3 regions of the Pseudoduganella sp. jia 12 genome follow, and region 1 is predicted to be linked to each of the others. Evidence: predicted binding sites of a transcription regulator. Region 1 holds the regulator's gene; each other region holds the start of a gene.

Region 1 (9,946 bases):
TGACGAAATCGATCGCCGGCCACGGCAACGCGCTGGGCGGCAGCCTGACCGATACCGGTACCTACGACTGGAACCGCTACCCGAACATCTTCGAGAACTACAAGAAGGCGGCGCCGGCGATGTGGGGCATCACGCAGGTGCGCGCCAAGGGCTTGCGCGACTTCGGCGCTTCGCTGGGCCCGGAAGCTGCGCACCACATTGCCGTCGGTGCCGAAACGCTGGCGCTGCGCATGGAGCGCACGTGCGCCAATGCCAGGGCGCTGGCCGAGATGCTGGAAGCCGATCCGCGCGTGGCCGCCGTGCATTACCCGGGCCTGCCGTCGCACCCGCAGCACGCCATCGCGACCGACCTGTTCAAGGCCCATGGCTCGCTGTTCAGTTTTGAACTGCAGGATGGCATCGACTGCTTCGACTACCTGAACCGCCTGCGGATCGCCGTGCCCGCGTCGAACCTGGGCGACACCCGCACGCTGGTGATCCCGGTCGCGCACACGATCTTCTACGAAATGGGAGCCGAGCGCCGCGCGTCGATGGGCATCGCCGAATCGCTGATCCGCGTATCGGTGGGCATCGAGGATACCGATGACCTGGTCGACGATTTCCGCAAAGCGCTGGATGCATGAGGCATGAGGCAGCACTGGATCGGTGCCGCCGCCGCATTGGCCACGCTGTTTGCCGCCACAGCCGCGCAGGCTGAAGTCTCGGTGCCGCTGGCGCTGGAAAAGGGCATCCCCGTGGCGCAGCTGGCCATCGCCGGCAAGGTCTTTCCGTTCACGTTCGACACCGGTTCGTCCCGTACGCTGCACCTGACGCGCGACGTGATGGCCGAGATACCCGGCCTGAAACTCACGGGGCGCAAGTTAAGAAGCGCCGACCTGACCGGCGAGGTGCGCGAGGAGGAGGAGTTCGTCATTCCCGACCTCGTCGTCAACGGCGTATCGTTCGGCGAGGTGACGGGCGTGTCGTACGAGGCGTGGGGCCTGCACATCGGCGATGGTGCCGGGCTGCCGCCGCACTCCGTCGTCGGCCTCGGTCTCTTTGCCAGGCAGCCTTTCGTGTACGACCAGTCCGCCCGCACCTTGCGCTTCGGCGCGCCACTCGATCCGGGCCCGGGCTGGCGGCCGCTTCCTTATGAGCGGGTGCATGAAGGCATCGTCGCGACCTTGTCGAATGACCGGGCCCGCTATCGGCTCGTGTTCGATTCGGCCGCCAGCATCTCGATCGCCAAGCCGCAATCCGTGGAAAAGCAGGGAGACAGGCCGGCCCCGTGCGACGCGTTCGGGCCGGACAAGCCATGCAGCTTCGTATCGGTCTCGCTGCCCGGCGGGGCGGCGATCACGCCCTACCTGATGCCGTTGCCAGGCTTCTTCCAGCCAGACGGCATCCTTGGCGCCGACTTTTTCGGCCAATATGCGATCCATGTGGACCAGGCCAGGGGCAGGGTGGCGGTGCGGCCGACGGGAGGGCAGGTTCGTGAGGTTGAGCGATAAGGCAGGCGCCGCGACACGGTCGCAGCGCTGCATGATGTGGATGGTGCCGGCCAGGGCAGCCGACATCAGGCGCCGTGCCCGCCCTTGCAAGCGGGCGCGACAGAAGGGATGTCAGTGCCAGGCGCGCAGCAGACCGACCGCCAGGCCTTCCAGTGCGAATTCATCTTCGGGCTTCACGGTAATGATCTTGAAGTCCGGGTTTTCCGGCAGCAGTTCGATCGTGGAGCCGGTGCGGCGGTAGCGCTTCACCGTGACTTCGCTGCCGATGCGGGCCACGACGATCTGGCCGTTCTTGGCACTGTCCACCTTCTTCACCGCCAGCAGGTCGCCATCCATGATGCCCACATCACGCATCGATTCGCCGCGCACCTTCAGCAGGAAATCGGGTTTCGCGGAGAACAGGGCCGGGTCGACGCTGTAGGTTTTTTCCAGGTTTTCCTGCGCCAGGATCGGCGAGCCGGCAGCCACGCGGCCGATCAACGGCAGCTGCATCAGCAGCGCCGCCGGCACCTGCGGGATGTAATCGGTACCATGCGCGGTACCATGCGCGGCCCCATGACCAGAACCGGGTGCACCCGCCGGCGCCGATGGCCCCGACGCGGCCCGCGCGGCGCGGTCGCCCAGCAGGCGAATGCCGCGCGACGTGCCGGCCGTGATTTCGATCGCACCCTTGCGCGCGAGCGCCTTCAGGTGCTCCTCGGCCGCATTGGCCGATTTGAAACCCAATTCGGCGGCGATCTCGGCGCGCGTTGGCGGGAAGCCGGTGGTGTCGATGGCATCCCTGATCAGGTTGAGAATTTGTTCCTGCCTTGCGGTGAGCTTGATCATGGTGCGATGAGCTGTAAAGAATAGCTGTGGATATAGACAGTCTGTATTTTTGTACAGTGTCTGTGCGAATGCAAGAGGAAACACGATTCAGGCGCAGAAATATTTCATGAAAACCGGCGGCAAGCGCCAATTTGCGGGAAATGTTGCAAAAAACCCGATGCTCGTTACCCGTTTGCACAGCCCTTGCGAGCCCGTCGGCGCCCAGGCTGGCGGCTAGCCAGCGCTCAAAATACCTGCTATGCTTGCGGGCTTACCTCTTCCCACACCCGTCTTGACGCCGGGGTGGGCTATCAACAGTCCTTAAGGGAGTTTGCATGCGTCACTACGAAATCGTATTTATCGTCCATCCGGACCAGAGCGAGCAAGTGCCCGCGATGATCGAACGTTACAAAGCCAGCGTGACCTCGCGCGGCGGTAACGTGCACCGCGTGGAAGACTGGGGCCGCCGTCAAATGGCGTACTCCATCCAGAAACTGGCCAAGGCACACTACATCTGCCTGAACATCGAGTGCGACAACGACACTCTGGTCGAACTGGAAACCGCGTTCAAATTCAATGATGCCGTGCTGCGTCACCTGACCGTCAAGCTGAAGAAAGCGGAAACCGCTCCTTCGCCGATGATGAAGTCGGTCCAGCGTGAAGACGCCGCCAAGAGCCACCGCGCTGAAGCCGCGGCCGCTCCGGCAGCTGCTGCAGCCTAAATCCTGGAGTCTTGCTGAACGAGCTGAAGTTCACTGGCCTGATCACCGAGCGGGAAGTCATACGTTATACCCCCGCCGGGCTGCCGATCGTGAATGCAATATTGCAGCACAGTTCGCAGCAGATCGAGGCAGGCATCGCCCGCCAGACGGAATTTGAAATCGCCGCGCTTGCCGCGGGAGAGATTTCAGGCCGTTTCAGCAGCGCGCCACTGGGAGGGGCCTACGAATTCTCGGGGTTCCTCGCCAGGAAAAGCCGCAACAGCAAGAGCCTGGTTTTTCACATCATTGATTTTCGTGCCGCGTGAAGCGACACAATATTTAAATACAGGAGCCTAAAATGGCATTCGGTAAAAAGTTCGACAAAAACAAAGCCAAGCTGAAAGAAAAGCGCAAACAGCAGAACCCGCTGTTCAAGCGTAAGAAGTTCTGCCGCTTCACCGCCGCTGGCGTTGAGCAAGTTGACTACAAAGACGTCGACACCCTGAAAGATTTCATCCAGGAAAACGGCAAGATCATGCCGGCACGCCTGACCGGCACGAAGGCGCACTACCAGCGTCAAGTGGATACCGCGATCAAGCGCGCGCGCTACCTGGCCCTGCTGCCGTACACCGATCTGCACCACGCCTAATCGGCAGCAGTACAGATAGAACTGGAGAACATTATGCAAATCATTCTGCTGGAAAAAGTTATCAACGTCGGCAACCTGGGCGACGTGGTGAAGGTCAAGGACGGCTACGCACGTAACTTCCTGATCCCGCAAAAGCTGGCACGCCGTGCCACGACGGCCGCCGTGGCCGAGTTCGAAGCCAAGCGCGCCGACCTGGAAAAAGCCGCCGCTGAAAAGCTGGCAGCCGCACAAGGCCAGGGCGACAAGCTGAACGGCATGACCGTGACCGTGTCGCAAAAAGCCGGTGTCGATGGCCGCCTGTTCGGCTCCGTCACCAACTTCGACATCGCCGAAGCGCTGACCAAAGCCGGCTTCGCCGTGGAAAAAGCTGCCGTGCGCCTGCCGAACGGTCCGCTGAAGACCACCGGCGAGCACCCGGTGTCGGTTTCCCTGCACACGGACGTGGTGGTCGACGTGACCGTCGCCGTCGTGGGCGAAGCTGCTTAATTACCGGGATATTTCCTCGGTAAGATCGTCGTACATTAAAAAAGCCGGGTTCGCCCGGCTTTTTTATTGCCGGCGCCGGCGTCGCGAGGCCCTGCATGCAGCCCGCGAACCGCACCCGAAGCATGTGTCGGAACGCGCTGTTTCGCTGCCGCGTGAAGGGCGACAGGCCTGACATTTGGCTGCTATAACAGAGCTGCGAGGGTGTCATCGAGCTGTCACAAAGCTGCCTCCAGGGCAGCGATCTTGCCAACCATTATGAACTCTGGCCTGCTTATGCAGGTATAATGCGCGCCATGAATGCCCCATCCGACCCGCAAGTCGATTCCCTCCGTATCCCGCCACATTCCATCGAAGCCGAGCAATCGGTCATCGGCGGTTTGTTGCGCGATAACGCCGCCTGGGACCGCATCGCCGACTTCATGCACGCGGAGGATTTCTATCGCTACGACCACCGGATCATCTTCGAACAGATGATCCGCCTGATCAATGGCGGCAAGCCGGCGGACGTGATCACCGTGTTCGAAGCACTGACGATGCTGGGCAAGGCCGACGAAGTGGGCGGCCTGCAATACCTGAACGCGATGGCGCAGAACACGCCGTCGGCGGCGAACATCCGCCGCTATGCCGAGATCGTGCGCGACCGCGGCGTGCTGCGCAAGCTGATCACCGTCGCGGATGAAATCTCCGGCAACGCGTTCAGCCCGCAGGGCAAGGAAGTCAAGCAGATGCTCGACGAAGCGGAATCGAAGATCTTTGCGATCGCCGAGCAGGGTTCCAGGGGCTCGCAGGGCTGGACAGCCGTGCAGCCGCTGCTGACGCAGGTGGTCGAGCGCATCGATGAACTGTACAGCCGCGACAGCGGCAGCGAGATCACGGGCGTGCCCACCGGATTTGCAGACCTGGACAAGATGACGTCCGGCCTGCAGCCGGGCGACCTGGTCATCGTCGCGGGCCGTCCGTCGATGGGCAAGACGGCATTTTCCGTCAACATCGGCGAAAACGTCGCGATCGAAGCGGGCCTGCCCGTCGCCGTGTTCTCGATGGAGATGGGCGGCGCACAGCTGGCGATGCGTATGCTGGGCTCCGTTGGCCAGCTCGACCAGCATCGCCTGCGTACCGGCAAGCTGAACGACGAAGACTGGCCGCGTCTCACGCACGCGATCCAGAAAATGAACGAAGCGCAGCTCTACATCGACGAGACGCCGGCGCTGAACCCGATCGAGATGCGCGCGCGCGCGCGCCGCCTGGCGCGCCAGTGTGGCAAGCTGGGCCTGATCATCGTCGACTACCTGCAGCTGATGACGGGCTCGCAGGCCGGCGACAACCGGGCCGCCGAGATTTCCGAAATCTCGCGTTCGCTGAAGGGCCTGGCGAAGGAACTGCATTGCCCGGTGATCGCGCTGTCGCAGCTGAACCGCTCACTGGAACAGCGGCCCAACAAGCGTCCGGTCATGTCCGACCTGCGCGAATCCGGCGCTATCGAACAGGATGCGGACGTGATCATCTTCCTGTACCGCGACGAAGTCTACAACCCCGATTCGCCCGACAAGGGCACCGCCGAGATCATCATCGGCAAGCAGCGTAACGGCCCGATCGGCGCGATCCGCCTCACGTGGATGGGCATGTACACCAAGTTCGGCAACTACACCGGTAACCTGTCGATCTACCAGGGCGACTGATATAAAAAGGGACCGCTTAGAGCGGCGGTCCCGGCAGCACCCCCGAATCAACCAACGGAGAATAAAATGTTTGGACGCCTGATGCCCACCGAGGGCAAATTCTTTGACCTGTTCAACCAGCATGCTGAACTGTGCGTCAAGGGCGCGAAAGAAATGCTGGGCCTGATGACCAATTTCGATGACCTGGAAAACCGCGTGCACGCGATCGAGAGTATCGAAAAACAGGCCGACAAGATCACCTACACCACGGTGGACCTGCTGCACAAGACGTTCATCACGCCGATCGACCGCGATGACATCCACAAGCTGATCACCAAGATGGACGACATCCTGGACATGATGGAGGACGCCGCGCAGACCGTGTCGCTGTACGACCTGCACGCCGTCACGCCGGAAGCCAAGCGCCTCGCCGAACTGGTGCTGGCATGCTGCGAGAAGGTCAAGGATGCGGTAGGCCTGCTGTCGAACATGGACAATGCCCGCGACATCGTCGGCATCTGCGAGGAGATCGACCGCCTGGAGTCGGACGCCGACCACGTGATGCGCGCCGCCATGTCCAAGCTGTTCCGCGACGAGCCGGACGTGCGCAACCTGATCAAGATGAAGGCGATCTACGAGATCCTGGAAACCGTGACCGACCGCTGCGAAGACGTGGCCAACATCATCGAAGGCATCATCGTCGAGAACGCGTAAGCGTCGCACGGTAAAACAACAACATGCAGACCTTAGAAATCAGCATCTACGCGCTGGGGCTCCTGATTGCCCTCGCGCTGCTCTTCGACTTCATGAACGGCTTCCACGACGCGGCGAATGCAATCGCCACGGTCGTGTCGACCGGCGTGCTGAAACCGCAGACCGCGGTGGCCATGGCGGCGTTCTTCAACTTCATTGCGATCTTCATCGTGGGCCTGCACGTGGCGACGACGATCGGCAAGGGTACCATCGACCCGCAAGTGGTGGACCACCACGTGATCTTCGGGGCGCTGGTGGGCGCCATCGTGTGGAACGTGATCACCTGGTACTACGGCATCCCGTCGTCGTCGTCGCACGCACTGATCGGCGGCCTCGTTGGCGCCGCGGTCGCCAAGGCCGGTACCGGCGCGCTGATCGCCAGTGGCCTGATCAAGACCGTGGTGTTCATCGTCGTGGCGCCGCTGCTGGGCTTCTTCCTCGGCACGCTGATCATGCTGATCGTGTCGTGGGTGTTCGTGAAATCCACGCCGCGCCGCATCGACACGTGGTTCCGCCGCCTGCAGCTCGCTTCCGCCGCCGCCTACAGCCTGGGCCATGGCGGCAACGATGCCCAGAAAACCATGGGCATCATCTGGATGCTGCTGATCGCCTCCGGCCACGTGGCCGCCGATGCCGCCGCGCCGCCCACCTGGGTCATCGTCTCGTGCTACGGCATGATCTCGTTCGGCACGCTGTTCGGCGGCTGGCGCATCGTCAAGACGATGGGCCAGAAGATCACCAAGCTGAAACCGGTCGGCGGCTTCTGCGCCGAAACGGGCGGTGCGATCACGCTGCTGATGGCATCGTTCTGGGGCGTGCCCGTGTCGACCACGCACACGATCACCGGCGCCATCGTCGGTGTCGGTTCCGCGCAGCGCCTGTCGGCCGTGCGCTGGGGCGTGGCCGGCAACATCGTGTGGGCATGGGTCTTCACGATCCCGGCGTCGGCTTTCGTGGCCGCCATCGGCTGGTGGGTCGGCACGCAGATCCTGTAAGGGCCGCGTGCATGCAAAAAAGGGAGCCGCGGCTCCCTTTTTTTGTATTCGGCTAGAATATCGGATGCCTTCCGTTCCCGCTTCCCTTTCCCGCCTTGCTTTCCTGTCCCGCTTCAAGCCCGATAATTTCACGCTGGTCCTGCTGGCAACCGTCGGCGTCGCCACCCTGCTGCCCTGTACCGGCCAGGTAGCCGTGGTGCTTGGCGATATCACCACGTTCATCATCGGCCTGCTGTTCTTCCTGCACGGCGCCAAGCTGTCGCGCGAGGCCGTCATCGCCGGCATCACGCACTGGCGCCTGCACCTGCTGGTGCTCGGCACCACGTTCGTGCTGTTTCCCATCCTCGGCCTGGCGTTCAAGCCGGTGGCATTGCAGCTGCTGACGCCGGACCTGTACGTGGGCCTGCTGTTCCTGTGCATGCTGCCATCGACCGTGCAGTCGTCGATCGCGCTGACCGCGATGGGCCGGGGCAACGTGCCGGCCGCCGTCTGCAGCGCCTCGGCATCGAACTTCCTCGGCATCTTCATCACGCCGCTGCTGGTGTCCGCCTTCGTCGTGCAGGGACACGTGGAACGTTCGACGGGTGACGCGGTGCTGGCCATTGTGCTCCAGTTGCTGGTGCCGTTCCTTGCCGGCCAGCTGCTGCGCCCCGTGATCGGCAAATGGATCGACCGCCACAAGCCGGCGCTGAAATACGTCGACCAGGGGTCGATCCTGCTGGTGATCTACACCGCGTTTTCGGCGGCCGTCGTCGAAGGGCTGTGGCACAAGCTGTCGCCCGCCGTCCTCGTCACGCTGGGCATCGTTTGTTGCGTGCTGCTGGCCGTGGTGCTGTCCCTCACGATGTACGCCAGCCGCAAGCTGGGGTTCTCGCGCGAGGACGAAGTCACCATCGTGTTCTGCGGCTCGAAGAAAAGCCTCGCCTCCGGCGTGCCCATGGCGAAAGTGCTGTTTGCCACGTCGTCGCTGGGCATGGTGATCCTGCCGATCATGCTGTTCCACCAGATCCAGCTGATGGTGTGTTCGGTCATGGCGCAACGCTTCGCGCAACGCACCACGGAGTAAGCGACCTTTCTTCTCATATCTGGGATATATTCTCGGATATGGGAAATCATGAACAATTCGAAGCGAAGCTGGTCGCCCGGCTGGCCGCACTGCGCGAGGCGCGCGGCTGGTCGCTGGACGCGCTCGCGCAGGCCAGCGGCATCAGCCGCGCCACGCTGTAGCGCCTGGAACGCGGCGAATCTAGCCCCACGGCAGCCCTGCTGGGCAAGCTGTGCGCGGCCTACGGCATGCCGATGTCGCGATTGATCGCCGCCGTCGAGGAGGGCGGCCCGCAACTGGTCAAGGCGGCCGACCAGGCCGTGTGGACGGACCCCGCCAGCGGCTTTACCCGCCGCATGGTGTCGCCGCCGGCGCAGGGCCTGCGTGGCGAACTGGTCGAAGGCCGGCTGCCGGCCGGTGCCGTGATCGACTACGAGCGGCCGCCCCAGGCGGGGCTGGAACAGCACATCTGGCTTCTTGACGGCCTGCTCGACTACACGCTCGATGGCGCCACGTACCGGCTGCAGCCGGGCGACTGTCTGCGCTTCCGCCTGTACGGCGCCACGCGTTTCTCCTGCCCCGGCACCACGGGGGCCCACTACCTCATCGCCATCTGCGAACCATGATCACGATCGACGAACTGACGGGCGACGGCGTGCGCGCCGCCGCCGCCGAACTGGCCGATGTCCTGCACGACTGCGTGGCGCACGGCGCCAGCGTCGGCTTCCTGCCGCCGTTCGCGCCGGCCGATGCGCGCCGTTTCTGGCACGATGTGGCCGCGCAGGTCGATGCCGGCGCGCGCACGCTGTTCGTGGCCCGCGACGGCGACAGCATCGTCCGCGGCACGGTGCAACTGGCGCTGGCCACGCCGGCGAACGGCGCCCACCGCGCCGAAATCAACAAGATGCTCGTGCACACGGGCAGCCGGCGGCTGGGCATCGGCCGCGCGCTGCTGCAAGCGGCCGAGGCGCGCGCCCGGGCACTGGGCCGCACGCTGCTCGTGCTCGACACATGGGTGGGCAGCGGCGCGCAGCACCTGTACGCCGGCCTGGGCTACCGCACCGCCGGCGACATTCCGCGCTATGCGATCCTGGAAGGCCGTACCCTCGGCGCCACCCGCGTCATGTACAAGGTACTCGGCCCGGCGATCGACGTGGCCGTCGCCGATCCCGCTTCAAGCGACGCCGTGGCGCTGATGGACGAGCTGTCCGGCGTGTTGCGCGGGATCACCGGCGACGGCGGCAACGCCTCGTTCGATCCCGCCAGTTGCACACTGTTCGCGATCGCCCGCGATGCCGCGGGCACGGCAGTCGGCTGCGGCGCGCTGCGCCGGCTTCCCGGCGATGGCGATATCGCCGAAAT
Region 2 (9,946 bases), on a different contig from region 1:
GCTGACGGAATTCCACGGCTTGCCGAAGCGGCTGCAGGGCATCAACCCGCAGGCCGCCGCCGACATGCAGGAGCAGCTGAAGGGGCTGGTGCACAAGCGCTTCCTGCTCGATACCGAGTTCACCCAGCTGGCGCATTTCCCGCGCTACCTGAAGGCGATGAACGTGCGGTTGGAAAAGCTGCGTGGCGATCCCGCGCGCGACGCCAAGGCCATGGCCGACTGGCACCAGGCCGCGCAGCCTTACCTGCGCGTGGTGCGCGACAAATCGGCCGGCAAGAATACCGATCCGAAGCTGGTGGAGTATCGCTGGATGCTGGAGGAATTGCGCGTGTCGCTGTTCGCGCAGGAGTTGCGCACGCCGGCACCGGTGTCGGTCAAGCGGCTCTTCAAGGTGTGGGAATCGATGCAGAGGTAGTAGGGCCTCGATAAACCTACTGCGCGACGCCAGGGCCGGCCTGCGATGCTCCGCATCGGCGGACCGATCGTACTAAAGTACGATTGCGCTTCTTAGCCACCCCTGACGCCTGCTCGCTACGGTTTCTCGAGGCCCCTTGAGGCTGGTTGGATTCGCGGTAGCCTGCGACTATTGCAGGCTTGGCGGATCACTTGGTACTTAGAACTTCTTGTTCGGGTCGATACTGGTGTTCTGGTTCGACAGGCCGCCAGCCTGGTTGACGTTCTTGTCGGTCAGGTCGGAATCGCCGCGGCCCAGGTCCAGGCTGTTGCTGCCCAGGCCGGTGCTGCTGCCCAGGCTGCCGCTCTGGCTGGACATGCCGCTGCCACTGCCCATGCTGTTGCCCATGCTGCTGCCCGAGCTGCCGGACAGGTTGCCCGACTGGCTCTGGCCAAAGCTGGAGCCGCTCTGCATGGTGCTGCTGCCGCTGCCCATCACGCTGCCGGTGGAAGTCATCTGGCCCGGCATCGCCTGCGCGGCCCCGCCCCAGAAGCTGCTGATCTGGCTGCCGAATTCGGCGCTGGCCATGTCGGGCCAGCGGTCCTTGTCGAAGCCGGGCGCATTTTCCAGGCGCTCTTTCGCCACGTCGAGGATGAAGCGCTTGTTCACGGTATCGAGCTGCAGGGCCTGCCAAGGCACGGCGAACAGCTTGTCGCCCATGCCCAGGATGCCGCCGAACGACAGCACGGCATAAGCGATCTTGCCGGACTGCATGTCGATCATGATTTCTTTAATGTCGCCCAGGTCTTCTTCCTGGCGGTTGTAGACGTCTTCGCCCATCAGCGTGTCGGCACCCATCAGGTGCGGCCCCGGGCCGTCATTGTCGCGGTCACGGTAAATGCCAAACGGGTCTCGGTCGAGATAGCTCATGTTGGTCTCCTGTGATGCATTGGGTAATGCGGTCGTGGAAAGTCCGCCGTGCGATTGCCCGACGGTGCGCATGCCAGAATAGCGCAAGCGGATTTTTTGCGCCCTTACCGGAGTTCAACAGTGTGGCCCGGGTCCGTTACATGGAGCCTGGACGATAACGGAGGAAGCATGGTCAAGCGAAGTGCCGGGGCACGCCTCGTGAAGTCGTTGATGAAAGCGGGTACCGCGCAACAGAAGGCGGCAGCGAAGATGATGGGCACCATGCTGGCGTTGCCGAAAAGTAGTGTCCGCAAGCGGCCGGCGAAGAAGGCATCGGTCGCGGCGCCGCGGGTGCGCACACCGCCGGCCACGCCGGTGGCGCCGGGACGCTGGCTGGTCGGGCATCACGCGTCGGGCGCCCAGCAGATGCAGTACTGGCTGTACCTGCCGCAGGGCGAAGTGCCGGCGAAAGGCATGCCGCTGGTGCTGATGCTGCATGGCTGCCAGCAGACGGCCACCCAGTTCGCGCAAGGCACACGCATGAACACGGTGGCGGAAAAGAAGGGCTATGCGGTGCTGTATGCGCAGCAATCGGTCACCGTGCATGCGCAGCGGTGCTGGCGCTGGTTCGACCGCGCCACGCAGGCCGGCGGCGGCGACGTGCAGCCGGTGGCGGCGATCCTGGCGAAGGTGTTGACCCAGTATCCGATCGACCGCCGCCGCGTGTATGCGTGCGGCATCTCGGCCGGTGCCGGCCTGGCCAACATCCTGGCGCTGAATTTCCCGGACGTGTTCGCGGCGGTGGGCCTGCATTCCGGGCCCGTGTTCGGCGTTGGCCACGGCACCGTCGGCGCGCTGGGCGTGATGCGCCACGGCGGCGGGATACACACCGAGCCGGCCATCCGCGAAGTGCTGGCGCGGCGCGCCAATTTTCCGATGATGCCGGCGATCCTGATCCAGGGCGATGCCGATACAGTGGTGCATGCGGTGAACCAGCAGCAGCTCGTGCGGCAAAGCCTGCTGCTGAACGGCGTGCCCGCCGATGCACCGGTCAAGGTGACGCGGCGCGGCACCCGCAGCGGGCATGAAATCCGCGACTACCACGTGGGCAGCAAGGTGGTGCTGCGCGTGGTGCGGGTCGATACGCTGGACCATGCATGGAGCGGCGGCGATCCGCAGATCGCCTTCCATGCGAAAGGCCCGGATGCGAGTCGGATGATGCTGGAGTTTTTCGGCAAGCACCGGCGATAGGAAAACTGCCGGGCCAGGCTGGCGCCACACGATTGCCAAAATATCATTGTCAAAACGTCCCATCGGTAGTACTGTATGGGCATACAGTATTTCTTGGCATCATCACTTATGGCCCAGCCTGCTCCATTGCTGGCGCCGGAAGCCCTGCATCCGTCACTCTGGCTTGCATCGCAACTGGCGCAATCGCACGACCGCTGCGTCGACACCGGACACCCGGTCCTGTCGGCCCAGCTGCCGGGCGACGGGTGGCCGACAGGAACACTGGTGGAATTGCTGCTGCAACAGCCCGGCATCGGCGAGATGCGCCTGCTGCAGCCGGCGCTGGCGGCATTGAAGCGGCCCATCGTGCTGGTGCAGCCGCCCTACGCCCCGCAGGCGCTGGCACTCGATGCGCTGGGCATTCCGCCCACGCAGCTGGTCTGGATCCGCAACACGGGCAAAAGCGCCGATGCGCTGTGGGCCGCCGAACAGATCCTGCGCAGCGGCTGCTGCGGCGCCTTGCTGCTGTGGCAGCAGCATGTGCGCAGCGAGGCGTTGCGCCGGCTGCACCTGGCGGCGCAAAGCAGCGAAACGCTGTTCTGCCTGATGCGGCCGCTGGCGGCGGCCCAGGATGCGTCGCCGGCACCGCTGCGGCTGGCGCTGCGGCCGGCCGCCGGCGGGCTCGAGATCGACTTCGTCAAACGCCGGGGGCCGCAGCGCGATGCGCCGCTGTTCCTGCCCCTTACTCCTTCTTTGCTGCAACGACATGCGCCTCTGGATCGGCCTGCACCTGCCCCGGCTCCCGCTCGAAGTGTTCTGCCCGAGCTGGTCGGCTGACACCTGCAGCGCGGTGCTGGACCACGAAGCGGTGCTGGCCGTATCGGATGACGCGCGCCGCGCCGGCATCCTGCCGGGCATGCGCCGCGGCGGTGCGCTGATGATGGCGCCCGATGCGCAACTGCACGACCGCGCGCCCGGGCGCGAAGCGGAAGCACTGCATGCGGTGGCGATGGCGCTGCTGCAATTCACGCCGCAGGTGGCCGAAGGCGAAGAAGCCACGCTGCTGATGGACGTGGGCGCCAGCCTGCGCCTGTTCGGCGGCATTCGCCGCCTGTGCGCACTGGTGCGGGCAAGCCTGCGCACGCTGGGTTTTACCGCCGTGCTGGGCGTGGCGCCCACGGCGCGCGGCGCCTGGCTGCTGGCGCGCAGCGGGGCAGGGCGCACGATCAAGCTCGACAAGATGGCGGCACGGCTGCACCGCCTGCCGGCCAGCCTGCTGCCGCCGGCGCGGCCCTACCTGACCTGGCTGGAAGGCATCGGCTGCCTGTCGGTGGGCGACGTGTCGCGCCTGCCGAGACCCGGCCTGCAGCGGCGCTGCGGCCGCGCGCTGCTCGACGTGCTCGATGCGGCACTGGGCCACACGGCGGAAATGTACCGCTGGATCGAGGCACCCACGACCTTCCAGGCAAAGCTGGAACTGTTCGGCCGCATCGAGAACACCGACCTGCTGCTGGCCGGCGCCTGCCGCCTGCTGCAGCAGATGACAGGCTGGCTGAGCGCCCGCCAGCTCGCCGTCGGGCGCATCGTGCTGCTGCTCGAACACGAACGGGGAAGGGTGGCGCGGCCGCCCACGCCGGTCGAGGTGCTGCTGGCCGAGGCGGTCTGGCGCGACGACCACCTGGTACGCCTGCTGAAGGAGCGGCTCGCGAAACTCACGCTGGAGGCGCCCGTGATCGGCCTCGTGCTGGAAGCACCGCACGTGAAACCGATGGCGCCGTTATCGGATTGCCTGTTCCCCGAACCGGGCGGCAGCAACGAGGATCGCCAGCGGCTGTTCGAGCTGCTCGTGGCGCGGCTGGGGGAGGACAACGTGCTGCAGGCGGCACCGAAAGCCGATTACCGGCCCGAGCATGCGAATGCGTGGGTGCCCGTGCAGCAGAAGCTGCGCGCTGCCGACATCGCGGCCTGCCTGCCGCCTGGCGGCTTGCCTCGGCCCGCGTGGCTGCTGCCGAAACCCATTGCGCTACTGGTGCGCGACCACCGGCCGTTTTATTGCTCGCCTTTGCGGATGGTATCGGCTGCGGAGCGTATCGAGGCGGGGTGGTGGAGCGATGTGCAGACGCGGGATTATTTCATTGCGCAGGGGGAGGACAATGCGCATTACTGGGTGTATCGGGAGCGGTTGCCGGGGGCAGAGGAGGATGCGGAGCCGCGGTGGTATTTGCATGGGTTGTTTGGGTGAATGCGGACTTTTCCGAGGAGAAGGTAAGCAAGGGGGCGTGTTACATCGAGACAACGGCGTACGTGCGGGCTAGCCAAGGTTGTAACTAAAATTTGTGTTACCAAATAGACGGCAGTGGACTTGGGAGGAAGTGTGACTTTCCGAAATAGATGCGACGTTCTGGAAATTGCTGCGACCACTGGTCGTGAGGTAGCGAGGTCTACGGCTCTTGCTGAGTTACACTGGGCGCGATGAACTTCCGCTTTCGCCAGAAGCAGACGCTGAACCATATTTACAAGGGATTTTATGTCAAACGAAGCGTCGGTCTGCGCATTCATGAAATGGGCGAATGCGGAACTTCCAGACGATTATCTCGACCTTCTGAGAATGCGCGGAGGCGAATTCTGTAACGACCTAGTTCGTTTGTATGCTGCCGATGAACTCATCGAAAGAAACGAAACCTATGAGGCAAAAAACTATTGTCCCGGTTTCATCGCGATAGGAGACGACAGCGGCGGACAGGCGATCGTGATTGCAGTTGGCAAGGCTTCTGGTACCGTATATCTTGTAGACCAGGGTTCAATGCATCCAGATGACTTCCATGTCATTGCGCCCGACCTGAATACTTGGGTAGCGGAGGGGTGCGTGATAGCGGGTTCACAGGAGTGGCCTTCCAGCTATCGCTTCAGTGTCAGATTCGAAGGCAAGCCGACGCTGCAAGCATTGAAAGTCTTGCGCGAGCTTTCGCCCCTTGCCAACGAGATGGGCCTCGTCGATCTTATGAGTATCTTCTCTGGTAATCGATCGTTCAATTGCGGATTGGTCGCAGAACACCGACGAGCAGAGACACTGCTTGGCCTCGCAGACGCAGGGTTTCTCGTCACTCAGGAAACTAATGAGTAATAGGTGCCTTGATCACAGGCGCTGCAACCTCCGCCTTGGGGCGGGAGCTGCCGGTCATGACAGTCTGAACCTTGTAATGGTCAAGTAATTTCGCAATAAGGCGAATCTAGCCAAAGCTGTCGCAGAACTGAGCACCGTATAGGTGAGCAAAGCGACTGCTGAGCGAGAGCTGGATGCCGTCAAAGAAGCGGTGAATGTCGATATTGAGGTGTTCTGTCCATTGCTCGCATCCCTGGTGAAGCTCAGATCACCCGGGAACGGCTTGCAGGATTTGTGACGGGCGTTTTTGCGTCGATCGTTGCATCTGTCATCTGGTGGGTCGGTGGCAAACTCTTAACTAACTCCAGCGGAAACTATGTACTCAAAATTGAATATGAAGGCTAGGGCGGAAATACGAGCTTTCGCACGCAAGCTGAAACAAGAAGGACGATGATGGCATATCTGCTTGCGACGATCGACACAAAAGTCCAATGGTACGTAGTCGACATTAGCCGACACGGCGGAATCTCAGCTTTTTCGAAAGGGGATTTCGACCTACTCGACGTACTTGATCTTGATGTGGTCCCTGGCTTCGGTGACAAAGAGACTGCCAAGAGGGTAGCATTGGCGATTGGACTGACCACTTGGCGCTACGTCAAAATGCCAGGGCCGAAGAACGTTCTAACACTTGTAGAGATGTGACGGACAAAATGCTAAAGACAGAATTTCAAGCCGCAATGCGGGGAAGCTCCGCACCGCCCCACTCGCAACACGGAAGACGTGGAACGACACCGATTTGTATAAATGGTGGCTGGATGCGAAAAAGGATGATTCCTATTTTACCTGGGACCGGTGTCCAGGCGATTCCTGGCAATGGGTTCCTGGCATGTGCCGAGACCTTATCGGCGAAACTGCAATTTAAGGCGGAAAGCAATGCCCACTACCGCGCGACTTAGGCGAGTCCCTCAAGAAGCTAACACAAGCTGTGGTATCGCTTGTGTTGCGACAGTTGCGAGGACAACGCATCATAGAGTGATGACCAGGGCAGTGGACTTATTTGCTTGGGATAAGGAGAAACGTTCGTTTTATACGTCCTTCAAGCAGATGAAATTGTTACTTGCAGCTTTCCACCTTCAGGCTGGCCATCGGACAATGTCTCCCCACTGGTCGAACGTGCCCGAACTTGCGATTGCAGCAATTAACTTTCGGGTCAAGGGTGAAGTCGAGTACTGGCACTGGGTCGTTATTCAGCGCCACGATGGCGAGGTGGTGGTACTTGACCCGAGGTCTTCGCGTGAGCAGCGCACGGATCTTGGAAGGATGCGCTTACACGCCTATATAGCGATCAAGCCCAAAGCATAGGGAAAACAATGGAAGCAGCAGTTGTGGGAGCTGTAATAGGTGCAATAGGAACGGTCACGGTCGGTTTTTTGGCAAACTTTGTTGCGGAAGATTACCGCCGGACCGAGATAGCTGTGCTCTTGCAGGTGCTTTAGCTGGCGAGCTGGCTTCCTATAGGGACGCATGGCCATTGATTCAATTAAGCCTGAATGGAATGCACAACCTCGCACAAAGCGGGATAGGGGTCAAAATTCCCGGCATACCGAAGCCAACCGATCGCGTCTTTGATGCGAACGTAGGGCGCCTTGGTTTACTAGGCCCTCAGCTTGCTGAGGATTTGGCATACGTGTATAACCAGATAAATGCATTCAGAGAACTTTTTAAAACTCTGGTTGACGAGCCGGGGCTGGCGCATGACCTGCAGGCAATAAGGCTCGCGGTATGCCTCCAAACGCTTGAACGGACTCTCAGTCGGGGTGAGAGCCTTCCTGACCAGTTGCGTGAATTTGCGACGAGAACATACCGTCCCTTTATGATGAATGGGGCGTGAATGAAAGAAAAGAAAAGGACACTTGAATATGAACGAACCGCAGTGCGTCGGCTCTATCAACACCCTCGCGAGAGTGTATGCGAACGCACTGGATGGCTTCAACCATGCGCTACTCGACCGCAGCAACAAGACCCACGTGGATGAGCACGGCTTATCCGGACTCTTTCTCCCTTCTATGCCGCCGGCGCTGGACCTGGCGCGCCATCGCATCATGATCGTAGGGGCAGAAACTGCTGGCTGGAATGTGCTGAAGGAGGGGGAACCTTTCGATACGATCGAGTCGTATGTCGATCTGGCCTTAACGAAGCACGAAAGGTTCACACGCGAACGTTTTTCACAGCTCACGCAGGACCGCGGACAAACTTTCTGGAATTTCATGCGCAAAATTGGGCGGCATTGTGGTACGCACGGGCTGATCTACGCGAATCTCTTCTGCTGCGATTGGAAAGGGGGTAGCCCGATTCGAAGCCCACGCTACAAGATAATCCAGAAGTACTCGGCCCGCCTGCTTCGTGCTCAAGTAGAGTTCTTTGGTCCATCCATCATCATCTTCGCAAACGGCATTGCGTCGGCAGGAGCTCGTCGCGCGGTCTTCCCAACTAAAGGCCCAGGCAGAACGTGCTCAGGAGGGTACGACTTTGCTGTATCGCATGGTATCCCCAACCGTCACTTATGGGCATTTAAGCTCAACGACAAGATTGACTGCTATCGGATCCAGCATCCTTCGTCACAGAACACCGGCGCAGGTATAGCCCGGGAATTCCTGTTGGGCCTGCTCCCACATGCATGAGAAGCGCTGCATATAAGCAAACAACGACGCCGCGTATGCTATGACGACCTGCTAGCTTGCTCAAACGACGGAGGAGGGGCAGGCGACTGGAAAGGCACGCAGGCGGTTCCAAACGCTATTCATGCAATCGGTAAGACTCGCTTGCCGCGCCAAGTGTGCTAGCTAAACCAAAGGGGAAAGCTGATCTTGCCCCCGTATTTCCGGACACAGCCTATCGCTTAGGTTCCGCCGATCTGAGCCCGGCGGATTAGCTCTTTTCTAAACATGCGTGGCGATCGGTAGCCCAAGGCGGAGTGCGGATGGACCTCGTTAAAGTGATCGAAGGCCGCCGGCATCTGGCGCAGCACGATGGCAGCACTGCTGCGGTCCATTTGGCTTACGTAGTCGCGTTTAAACGTATTCACGAAGCTCTCAGCCATGCCGTTCGATTGCGGACTGCAAACGGGCGTATGCACCGATTTGATACTCAAATCTTAGACCAGCGCATGCGTGTCTTTGGCTCGATAAGCGCCGCCATTATCGCTCAGGAATTCAAGCTCCACATCACCGACGACTTTTGCTTCCCCAAAGCGAGATTCCACGCCTTCGATCAGCATATCGCGCACTGGTTCGCCAGGCAGGCCGCAGCTGGACCATGCGCGCCACGAGATGATTTCGCGATCACAGCAGTCTTTCAGGAAGACGCCGGTGACGACCTCGCCGTTGTCACAGCCGATTTCAAAACCATCCGAGCACCAACGCCGATTCGACTCTTTAACCGCCACTTCGCCGTCATGAACGCGCGCGCTCATCACGCGCTTCGGCGCTTTCGGCAGCAACAGTGCATGTGCCTTCATCACGCGGTAAAAACGCTTGTGATTGAAGGCGGCCAAACCAGCCGCCGTGCGGCGGCGGTTGACCAGGGCGCCGGCGCGACGATACCCGTAAGTCGGCAAGTCGCCGATCTCCGCTTTTACCGCATCGACCAGCTTCAGATCGGCAGCCGGATCGCTAATACGCGCGGTACGACCGTCCGTCCAATCAGCCGATCTCGTCGTCAAGTTGGCAATATGCGAGCGCGCCACGCCAAGCACTCGGCAAACCGTTTTTACTGGTCGTCCGTTGGCAATAAGGGCGCGCGCGCAATCCACTTTTTTGACCTTGCGATCTCCACAGCTTCCTTGAGGATTTCAGCCTCCATCGTTTTCTTGCCAAGCATCCGCTGGAGCTGCGCAATCTCTGCCCGAGCTGCCGCTAGTTCGCTGGCAGGCACCACCGATTCTCCCGCATGGACCGCAGTCAGGGCACCTTCACGTTCCAGCTTGCGCCAATTGAACAACTGGCTTGCACTGATGCCATGCTTGCGTGCCACCAACGAAGCGCTCATGCCTGGCTCGTATGTTTCCCTAACTAAAGCAGCCTTTTCTGATGCATTCCAGCGGCGGCGACGTTCTTCGCTGACGGTCACCACTTCCACTACTTGTAGTGGTCAAGTAATCCCGGACACGACGATAAGTTCTTTCTCTGCCATTTTGCGTTCGTAGACGCTGGGCGGCAGATTGCCCAATACAGAATTCAGGCGCTCGCTGTTATAAAAGCCGGCAATGTAATCAGCCACGTCAAGCTTGGCCTCTGCATGGTTCGCGTAAT
Region 3 (9,946 bases), on a different contig from region 1:
ACAGCACCGCGCTCGGGTGCAGGAACGAGTGGTCCGGATTCTGCAGCCCGGCAAAGCCCGGCACGTCGGCCGTCGCGCCCTTCTGGCGGCCCAGGAAAGCGGCCAGGTGGCGCGTGACTGCGGCATCCTGCGCATACGGCAGGCCCAGTTGCGTGAGGCCGGCGCGGGTGCGCACGGCCGGTCGGGCCGACGCTTCCACCTTCGGGAAGAAGCCGTCGGTGATGAACGCCGTCACTTCGTCGCGCGTCAGCTCGGTGCGGATCGAGCCGCCGATCAGCTTCGAGCCGCGGCTCGGCACCACGATCGGCCAGGTTGCGGCGCTGGCGTCGGCCAGCAGGTTTTCCTTGGCGGCGCGGCAGCCGTAGGTCAGCGCGCGCAATTGCCATGGATCGAGCTGCGTGCCATTGGCGGCCAGCTTGCGCGCCACGAGGTGGGCGAGGGCGAGGTCCATGTTGTCGCCGCCCAGCAGGATGTGGTCGCCCACGGCCACGCGGTGCGGTTCCAGCACGCCATCGCGCTCGGTGATGGCGATCAGCGAGAAGTCGCTGGTGCCGCCGCCCACGTCGACGACGAGGATGATGTCGCCCGGGCGCACTTCCTTGCGCCAGCGGCCTTCGCTGCCCTGGATCCAGCTGTACAGCGCGGCCTGCGGTTCTTCCAGCAGGGTCACGGCTTCGTAGCCGGCGGCGCGGGCCGCTTCGGCGGTCAGCTCGCGCGCGGCCGGGTCGAACGAGGCGGGGATCGTCACCGTCACGGCCTGTTCGCCGAACGGCGCATCCGGGTGCGCGGTGTTCCATGCCTGGCGCAGGTGCGCCAGGTAGCGGGTGGAGGCTTCCAGCGGCGACACGCGCGTCACTTCTTCCGGCGCGTCGTTCGGCAGGATCGCGGCGCGGCGGTCCACGCCGGGATGGCACAGCCAGCTCTTCGCGCTCGACACGAGGCGGATCGGCGTGGTGGCGCCGCGGCTGCGCGCCATCTCGCCGGCGACCGAGGTTTCGCCCTCCGAGCTCCACGGCAGCGCCAGTTCGCCCGGCGGCAACTCATCCGGGTGCGGCAGGTACAGGAACGAAGGCAGCAGCGGCAGGTCTTCCACCGTGCCGGGCGCCGTCAGCTGCGGCACGCCCAGCACCGACTGTTGCGTCTTTTCGCCATCGCTGCCCGCCAGGTCCACATAGGACAGCGCGCTGTGCGTGGTGCCCAGGTCGATGCCGATCGCAAAGCGCGGCGTGTTGTTGTTGTTGTTGTTGTTGTTGTTGTTGTTGTTGTTGTCGCTCACAGTTCCACCTCCGCCGGGGCCAGGACTTTCGCGTCGTGCGCTTCGGCCAGCTTCGGCAGGCGCACGGCCGTGGCGCGCCAGCCGCGGTGGCTCAGCGTGCCCTTGAACGGCGGCTTGCCGACCACGTTGCCGGTCAGGCGCACGGCGGCGGCATCGAAGCCTTCCTCCAGCGTCACGCGGCTGCCTTCCGCTTCGGCGCGGGCCGGTTCGATCGTGAAGTGTTCCTTCAGCACCTTGCTGCAGCCTTCGTGCACCACGCGCGCCGCGGCGCCGATGTCGGCGTCCGAGTAGCCGGCCAGGTTTTCCTGCGTAAAGTCGATCAGGCGCGCTTCACGCTGGAGCAGCGACAGCAGTTGCAGCGCCGCATCCGGCGTCGCTTCGCGCAGCGGCGGGGCCACCGGTGCAGCCACGGGTGCGGGAGCCGGAGCGGGCGCAGGGGCCGGCGGCGGCGGGGCAGCCACCGGGCCGACCTGGTCGTTCTGGAACCGGGCGGCGAATTCGGCGTCACCGAGCGTCTTGAAGAAGGCGCTGAACGCAAGCGGGATCCTCGCCAGGAAGGACGGAGTAGTCGTAGTCATATCGGGTTTGTAGGGTGGGGGCCGGGTGATACCGGACGAACAATTGCGAATCATACCAGTTGAGGAACTGCCAACGCACGTGCGGCAGTTGCATGCCCTTGAAAACGGGCCTAGAATACTGTATATACATACAGTTATAGTGAAACGCTGGAGCTCCCCATGCACCGAGATAACTTCACCACCAGTAACTTGTTTTCAAGTAACCTCGCCACGAACCTCGATGCCCAGGCCGGGCAGGTCATGTCCATGCCCCGTTCGCTGAAAGCGCTGAAGGGGCGCGGCGCCGTCACGAACGTGCAGGGGCGCTACGAGCTGGACGTGCGCGAAACGTTCGACGATGGCTGGCTGCGCGAGGAAGAGGAGCCCCGGGTGTGGCGCACCCAGGTGACGGAGGAAACGGCGAAATCGATCCTGTCGCGCAACCAGTCGCCGGATATTCCCTTCGGCGTTTCGCTGAACCCGTACCGGGGCTGCGAGCATGGCTGCATCTATTGCTTTGCGCGGCCCACGCACAGCTACCTGGGCCTGTCGCCGGGGCTCGATTTCGAGAGCAAGCTGTTTGCAAAGATGAACGCGCCGGACCTGCTGCGCAGCGAGCTGTCGAAGCCCGGCTACACGGTGGAACCCATCGCGCTGGGCGTCAATACCGATGCCTACCAGCCGGTCGAGCGCGAGCTGAAGCTCACGCGCCGCGTGCTCGAGGTGTTGCAGGAATGCCGGCACCCGGTGGGGCTGATCACGAAATCGGCACTGATCGAGCGCGACATCGATATCCTCGCGCCCATGGCGGAAAAACGCCTAGCCGCCGCGTCGATCACGCTGACCACGCTCGATCCGAAGATCGCCCGCACGCTGGAACCGCGCGCCGCCGCGCCGGAGCGCCGCCTGCGCGCCATCCGCACGCTGACCGAAGCGGGCATCCCGGTCGGCGTGTCGGTCGCGCCGATCATCCCGTTCGTCACCGAGCCGGAAATCGAGAAGATCATCGAAGCGGCATTCGACGCCGGCGCAGTGCAGGCCAGCTACGTGGTGCTGCGGCTGCCATGGGAAGTCAATCCCCTGTTCCAGCAATGGCTGGAAGCCCACTTCCCGGACCGCGCCCAGCGCGTGATGAACCGCGTCCGCGAAATGCATGGCGGCAAGGATTACGACGCGTCGTTCGCCACGCGGATGAGCGGCCAGGGCCTGTGGGCGGACCTGATCCGCCAGCGGGTGGAAAAAGCCATCCAGCGTTGCGGCATGGCGGGGCGTGGCAACCGGTTCAGGCAGCTCGACTGCACGCGGTTCCGGCGGCCACTGGTCGTGCCGCCGACGGGAACGAAGGCGAAGCAGGCCGAGGCAGTAGGGCAGTTGAGCCTGTTTTGATGGTCGCTTTGCTTGCTAGTCGGTGATCTGGTTGGCGCAGGTTGGTGACAATGTTCTTGAACGGGTCTGCGCAATAACGCAACGTCCAACGCAACGTTCAACGCAACTTGCGATGCAACTTCGACGCAACTTCCTGACAGGATGCCGGGCCTGGATGGAATTTCCTATTATCAACATTTGATATTTATCAGAGTGGCACACCCATGCCCATGATTAAATTATTTCCTATTGGAACTAATTTATCGGCAGCCCGACGCCTGTGCGGCAAGGTGCTGCCCGCGGAGGAAATCATGTTCATCTCTACATCCAGGATCGTCATTTGCCATCCCGTGTGGCGTTACTTCTGGCCGTTCCAATCCACGAGCCGGCTGGTTTCCTATGCGATGCTGCTTCCAGCCGGGTTGCTGGCCATATCGGCCTTGCTCTATTTCCTGGCCCCGGCAGCGCCACTGCTGCCGGTCCTGCTGGCGGTGGCAATCGGGGCAATCCCGGCGTCGTATGCGATGCTGCCCGCGGAAATGACGATACGCACGAGCGGCGGCACGACTGGCGTCGCGCGATCGATCCGCGAACATATCCTGGCGTCGAGCTACATGATCACGGCGATGGGCAACGGCGCGATTCGCTACACGCCCGTCGGTCCGCGCTGGCTGCGGTGGCGTAAGAATGCGGTCACGGTGTTGCCATGCGCCGATTCCATGCTGCTGCTCCAGGGCTCCGTAATGGGCCTTTCCAGGATACGCAAATTGCTTGAAGGTTCCAGGGCCGGCCCCAGCGGCGCCATATCGACCGCGCGCTGAAGGCTTATCTGCCAGCAAGCGCCTGCAAGTGGCGCTCGATCGCGAAAACATGCTCATCTTCGTGTCCCATGGCGCGCAGCGCGTGCGCCAGGTGCACGAGGTATTCCACATTCGGCCCGCTCGGGCCGCGCGCGGCGGCGATATGACGCGCGATATCCAGTTCCGAAGCTTCGCCCAGGTAAGCCGCGTTGTCGTGCCGCGCAAGATAGACAAGGCCGGTCTCGGCGCCGCCATCGTCGAAGCGGATCCCGATCGGCAGCCGCAGGTAGCCATTCTTTTCGCGGTGATCGAGGTGCGCGAATTCTTCTGGTGTCACCAGGTAAGCCATGCCGTGACACACGGCGCCTTCCTGCGGCACGAGCGTGACGACGCGGCCCGGCGCTTCCGGCGTGCCGCGATGGTCGTGCGAGCCTTGCCAGAAGCGGCGCACCCAGCCGGCGATACTGGCCGGACGCCGCTCGATGAAGGGAAAATCGGCCTTCCAGATCAGCGAACCGTAGCCGAACAGCCACACGTTGTGGTGGCGATCGAACAGATCCATCGCGCGGTTGATCTCGATGGTGTTGTGCGACATGGGCGGAAAAGAGGATGGCTGGACCGGCAATTATAGGCTGTGTATCCGGGCTGTGTGTCCGGGCGGTGTGTCCGGGCGGCGTGTCCGGGCGGTGTGTCCGGGCGGCGTGTCCGGGCGGTGCGTCCGTCAGGCGCGCACCACGCGGTCGCGGCCTTCCTGCTTGGCGCGGTACAGTGCGCCGTCGGCGCGCATCAGTAGTGTCGATGGCGTGTCGCCGGGAACCGCATCGGCCACGCCGATGCTGATCGTCAGTGTCACTTCCCGCCCATCCTCGGCATGCACGCGGATCGCGGCGGCCGCGGCGCGCAGGCGTTCGGCCCCCACGGCGGCCACCGGCACGTCGGTTTCCGGCATCAGCACCACGAATTCCTCGCCGCCGAAGCGCGCCGCAGTGTCGATCGCGCGCAGCGATTCGGTCAGCTGGTTCGCCACCGCGACGATGGCCCGGTCTCCCGCGTCGTGGCCGTAGGTGTCGTTGATCCGCTTGAAGAAGTCGATGTCCACCATCAGCACCGACAGCGGATGGTCGAAGCGGCGGGCACGTTCCAGTTCGGCCGCGATCTGTTCCGTCATCTTGCGGCGGTTGGCGATGCCGGTCAGCGGATCGGTGGTCGCCAGCTGTTCCAGCCGGGTGTTGGCCATCAGCAGTTCCAGCGTGCGCTGCAGCACGCGGTCTTCCAGGTTGTTGCGCTCGTCGTTCAGCGCGGCCAGCGTGCGGCGCCGGTCGCGCAGCGCCACCACCAGCGCCGAGATCAGGGCGCCCTGCAGCACGATCAGCGTGAGGCCGGAAACGATCTGCCAGCGGTACCGGTCCCACACGCTATCCGGCTGGTTCAGCAGCTTCGCCTCGGGCGGCAGGTCGCGCAGGCCGTGGCGGCTGACCGTCGGTGCATCGAAGACATAGCGCTGCAGCGCGATATCGTCGGTACGGGCGCCAAGCATGATCCGGGCAATCACGCGCCCGATGCCTTCGCCGCTGATGACATAGCCGCCCACCATGCCGGGCAACACCAGCGAATCCAGGTGGGTGAACACCGGCACCGCGCTGGCGGCGGCGATGCGGTGCGCCAGGTCGTGCGGGTCGAGCTTGCCGCCCCGGTCGGTCAGGCCCGCGGCCAGCAGCAGCAGGGCGCTGTGCCGGTCCAGCGTCGACAGCTTGCGCGATACCGCCTCGAAGTCGGGATCGGTCCAGTATTCAAAGGTGATCTTGCCGGCGTAGCGCGGTGCGGCGCGCCGGATTGCGGCGATCCAGCGCTGTACGCGCGCGCTGCTGTCGCCGATGACGACCAGGCGCCGCACGTCCGGCGCCGTGCGCGGCACGATACCGACCGCACGGCTGAAATCGGGATCGACGGCAATTGCCGTGCCGTCCGTCGGCACCCAGCCGGTGTGACCGTAGTTGATATAAAAACGCTGCACGCCGGGAAACAGGTCCGGATGCGCGGCGAGGAACATCGCGGCGACCTGGCCCTCGGCGACGACCACGTCGAGCGGTACGCGGGCGTACTTGCCACGCAAGCGGGGCGCCAGGCCGTCCGTTGCCGCCTCCGGCCCGATGCGGCCCGAATCGAGCCGCTCTTCGTAAATGACCGGCATGGGCACCATGCCGCGCTTGCCCAGCTCGTCATGCATCCCCTCCTGCAGCAGCCGTTGCCAGTTCGACATCGACTCGGGTCCCAGCGAGTACAGCACCAGTATCCTGCGTTCGCCGGTAGCGCTGGCTGCCTGCGCCGGCTGCGCAGCCAGCGCAAGCGCCATCCAGCAGCCGATCATCAACAGAAGATGCTGACAAAGCGGCTCAAGAAGTTGCTTGAAAGGCAGCCTGGAATACAGCTTGGAAAGCATTGAATGACGATGGGTGGATAACGAACGGATATCGGACAGCCCGGAAAACGGCGCAATCTAGATGAAGGGCGCCAGGAATTGGTGCGAAGAAAGTGTAACACGGTCGTGCGGAAATATCGTTTCCTTATGGAAATAATGCGTGGCCGCGTTGCAACAACGGGATGGTGCACTCACGGCGGTACCGCTTCGTGCTCGACGAGCGCTTGCAACTCCCTCGCATTGACCGGTTTGCCCAGGTGCGCGCTGAATCCGGCCGCGGCCGAGCGGTGTTCGTCGGCCTGCTGGCCATAAGCCATCAAGGCGATCAGCCGGGTCTGGCGCAAGTGGGGCCGGCGGCGCAATTCGGCCGCCAGTTCGTAGCCATCCATGCCCGGCAGGCCGATGTCCAGGATCGCCAGGTCCGGTGTCAGGTGGTCGGCCAGCCGCAGCGCCATGGCGGGATCGGATGCCGCATGCACCTCGTGACCGCGCAGTTCGAGCAGCGCACGCAACCCCTCCAGCACGCTCGGGTTGTCGTCCACCAGCATGATCCGGCTGCGTCCTGGCGGCAGGTGGGCGGACGAATGCGCCGCAGGCTGGACGCCCGCCTGCGCAGCGTTCGGTAACGGCAGTGCGGTCGACAATGCAGGGGGCAGGGCGGTTTCCGCAACGCTGGCCGCGAGCGGTACGCGCACCTCGAACGCGCTGCCGAGGTCAGGGCCGCCGCTGCTGGCGGTCACGGTGCCGCCATGCAGCGTCACGATGCTCTTGACGATCGCCAGGCCCAGGCCCAGGCCGCCGCGCGAACGGTCCAGCGCCTGGCGCTCCTGTACGAATTTGTCGAACAGCTGGGGTAGCATCTCGCGCGAAATGCCGATCCCCGTATCGGTCACGCGGATGACCACGTCGGTGCCGGCGCGGCGCGCTTCCAGGCCGATGTCGCCGCCGTCGCCGGTGTACTTGGCGGCGTTCGTCAACAGGTTCGACAGCACCTGCACGAAGCGCACCGCGTCGGCATCCACCGCCAGCCCGGCCGGCGGCACATCGAGGCGCAGGCGGTGGCGGCGTTCCTCGAACAGCGGGCTGACCGTCTCCACCGCCTGCGTCACCAACGCCGCCAATTCGACGCGCTCGCGCCGCAATTCGACCTTGCCCTGGGCGATGCGGGCCACGTCGAGCAGGTCGTCCACCAGGCGCACCAGGTGGCGTGCCTGCCGTTCGATGACCGCGTGTTCCTTGTCGAGCGAGCCGATACCCCGCAGCCGCATCAGTTCGAGCGCCACGAGGATCGGCGACAGCGGATTGCGCAGCTCGTGGCCCAGCATGGCCAGGAACTCGTCCTTGGCGCGATTCGCCACCTCGGCTTCGCTGCGCGCCCGCACCAGCGCCGTCACGTCGAACGCCACGATGGCCACGCGGTCCACGTGGCCGGCTGCGTTGCGGATCGGCTGGTGCACGTAGTCGAAAAAGCATTCTTCCGGCGCGCCGCCGGGCTGGCGCTGCAGCCACACGCGGCGCGCCTGGCCCACCGCCGGCTCGCCGCTGGCCAGCACGTGCTCCAGTTCCTCGAACAGGGCGGGGTCCATTATTTCCGCCAGCGCCTGCCGGAACGGCGTGCCCTGCACGTCGCGCTGGCCGATCAGTTCGGCGTAGCGCTCGTTCACCAGTTCGTAGACCAGGCTCGGGCCGCGCAGGATGGCGATCGCGGCCGGGGCCTGCATGAACACTTCCGCCATCCGCTCGGCATGGGCGCGCTCGACCTGGCGGATGCGGCAGCGGATCAGTTGCGATTCGATCCGCGTGAGCAGTTCGCGCGCCGAGAAGGGCTTGACCAGGTAATCGTCGGCGCCGGCGTTCAGGCCGTCGATGCGCGCCTCCTCGCCGGCCCGGGCCGACAGCAGCATTACCGGCACGTCGTGCAGTACATCGTCGGCGTGCACCGCGGCGATCAGGCCGAAACCATCCAGTTCCGGCATCATCACATCGGAAACGATCAGGTCCGGCCGCTCGCGCCGCGCCGCGTCGAGTGCCGCGCGGCCGTTGGCCACAGCCGTCACGCGCCAGCGCTGGCGCAGCAGGCGTTCCAGGTAGCCGCGCATGTCGGCATTGTCGTCCGCCACCAGCACATGGGCGCCGTGCGCCAGCAGCGTGCGGTCGTCCTCCTCGTCGTCGGCGTGCCGCGGCAGCCAGCGCCGTGCTTCGGTCGTGTACGCTTCCAGCGTGGCGGACGAGGCGGTGCCTTCGGCGCGGCCCGCCAGGCGTTCCTCCGGCAGGTGCGCCCGGCCCAGCGGCAGCGTCACCGTGAAGCAGGTGCCGGCGCCCGGTTCGCTGCACACGGCGATTTCGCCATGATGCAGGTCGACCAGGTCGCGCACGAGCGCCAGGCCGATGCCCGACCCCTCGTGCGAACGCGAGCGCGCGCCTTCCACGCGCTGGAAACGCTCGAAGATCTTGGCCAGGTGCTGGGCGGGAATGCCCACACCGGTATCCTGCACGGTCAGCACCGCCTGGCCGTCCTGCTGCCGCAGCGCGACCGCGATGCGGCCCTCGAACGTGAACTTGAACGCATTCGAGAGCAGGTTCAGCACGATCTTTTCCCACATCGGCGTGTCCACCCAGGCCGGCGTCGGCAGGGGCTCGCACTGCACGTCCAGCGCCAGTCCGGCACTCTCGACGATCGAACGGAAGCCGCTGGCCAGGTCGCAAGTCAGCGCCGCCAGGTCCACCTCGGCATAGGAGGCCTGCATGCGGCCTGCCTGCACGCGCGAGAAATCGAGCAACGTGTTGACCAGCTTCTGCAGCCGCAGCGCGTTGTCGTGCGCCAGTTCCAGCCGCTGGCGCTGGGCCGGCGGCAGCGGCACCGCCTCGTCCGCCAGCGCATCTTCCACCGGCCCCAGCATCAGTGTCAGCGGCGTGCGGAATTCATGGCTCACATTGGAAAAGAATGCCGTCTTGGCGCGGTCCAGTTCGGCCAGCGCATCGGCGCGGCGGCGCTGTTCCTCGGCCGCGGTGGCGTTCTGCAGCGCGGCCGCGACCTGGCCGGAGACCAGGCCGAAGAACGTGCGGTATTCGGCATCGAGCGGCCGCGCCGGGTTGACACCCACGACCAGCACGCCGGCCGGCCGTGCCCGCCCGGGAATGGCCAGCGGCAGCGCCAGCGCCTGCGTGACCGCTTGTCCCGCCACGCCGGCAGGAAGGCCGTCGAGGTGGCCGACCGGCACCACCACGGCGGCCCCGGTGGCGCAGACTTCGGCGATGGGCCAGGGCGCGGCGGGGTCGTCGAGAGCGATGGCCGCCGGTGCCACGCCTTCGCCCGGCCGCAAGTGCGCCGCCTGCTCGAGCAGGGCGGTGCCCATGTCGTTCCCCTTGTCCCCCTTGGCCGCCTCCAGGTAAAGCAGGGCGAACGGCACGTCGAGCGGATTGCGGCCGATGGTCGCCATTGCCGTCGCGCAGGCGCGCGCCACGTTGTCCTCGCCCAGGGTGGCGGCGGCCAGCGCCGACAGCGTTGCCAGCCGGCGCGTGTTCAGGT

Evidence for each region. The regulator LexA, encoded in region 1, represses DNA repair genes until DNA is damaged. The targets are predictions, from matches to a motif close to ACTGTATNNNNATACAGT.
Region 2: imuA (translesion DNA synthesis-associated protein ImuA) is a predicted target of LexA. The motif match lies at 2,625-2,642, and genes of this name have one in related genera.
Region 3: ACY65G_RS02740 (PA0069 family radical SAM protein) is a predicted target of LexA. The motif match lies at 1,972-1,989, and genes of this name have one in related genera.

The regions. Positions count from the first base shown of each region.
Region 1 covers NZ_JBUXKP010000013.1:116,258-126,203, forward strand. Annotated here, with positions in the region: gene ACY65G_RS25445 (cystathionine gamma-synthase family protein) at 1-623, shown strand, start outside; gene ACY65G_RS25450 (pepsin/retropepsin-like aspartic protease family protein) at 627-1,490, shown strand; gene lexA (transcriptional repressor LexA) at 1,602-2,318, opposite strand; gene rpsF (30S ribosomal protein S6) at 2,633-3,019, shown strand; gene priB (primosomal replication protein N) at 3,034-3,324, shown strand; gene rpsR (30S ribosomal protein S18) at 3,357-3,647, shown strand; gene rplI (50S ribosomal protein L9) at 3,681-4,133, shown strand; gene ACY65G_RS25480 (replicative DNA helicase) at 4,427-5,812, shown strand; gene ACY65G_RS25485 (DUF47 domain-containing protein) at 5,879-6,505, shown strand; gene ACY65G_RS25490 (anion permease) at 6,529-7,539, shown strand; gene ACY65G_RS25495 (bile acid:sodium symporter family protein) at 7,604-8,605, shown strand; gene ACY65G_RS25500 (helix-turn-helix domain-containing protein) at 8,644-8,766, shown strand; gene ACY65G_RS25505 (cupin domain-containing protein) at 8,839-9,210, shown strand; gene ACY65G_RS25510 (GNAT family N-acetyltransferase) at 9,207-9,946, shown strand, end outside.
Region 2 covers NZ_JBUXKP010000021.1:1,081-11,026, reverse strand. Annotated here, with positions in the region: gene hrpA (ATP-dependent RNA helicase HrpA) at 1-415, shown strand, start outside; gene ACY65G_RS29475 (PRC-barrel domain-containing protein) at 614-1,324, opposite strand; gene ACY65G_RS29470 (extracellular catalytic domain type 1 short-chain-length polyhydroxyalkanoate depolymerase) at 1,493-2,554, shown strand; gene imuA (translesion DNA synthesis-associated protein ImuA) at 2,663-3,370, shown strand; gene ACY65G_RS29460 (Y-family DNA polymerase) at 3,300-4,775, shown strand; gene ACY65G_RS29455 (SMI1/KNR4 family protein) at 5,091-5,657, shown strand; gene ACY65G_RS29450 (cysteine peptidase family C39 domain-containing protein) at 6,510-6,998, shown strand; gene ACY65G_RS29445 (hypothetical protein) at 7,556-8,317, shown strand; partial or broken gene ACY65G_RS29440 (IS3 family transposase) at 8,536-9,773, opposite strand; partial or broken gene ACY65G_RS29435 (IS3 family transposase) at 9,786-9,946, opposite strand, start outside.
Region 3 covers NZ_JBUXKP010000001.1:655,080-665,025, reverse strand. Annotated here, with positions in the region: gene ACY65G_RS02750 (Hsp70 family protein) at 1-1,276, opposite strand, end outside; gene ACY65G_RS02745 (DUF2760 domain-containing protein) at 1,273-1,854, opposite strand; gene ACY65G_RS02740 (PA0069 family radical SAM protein) at 2,095-3,219, shown strand; gene ACY65G_RS02735 (hypothetical protein) at 3,510-4,019, shown strand; gene ACY65G_RS02730 (gamma-glutamylcyclotransferase) at 4,024-4,593, opposite strand; gene ACY65G_RS02725 (diguanylate cyclase) at 4,720-6,366, opposite strand; gene ACY65G_RS02720 (ATP-binding protein) at 6,609-9,946, opposite strand, start outside.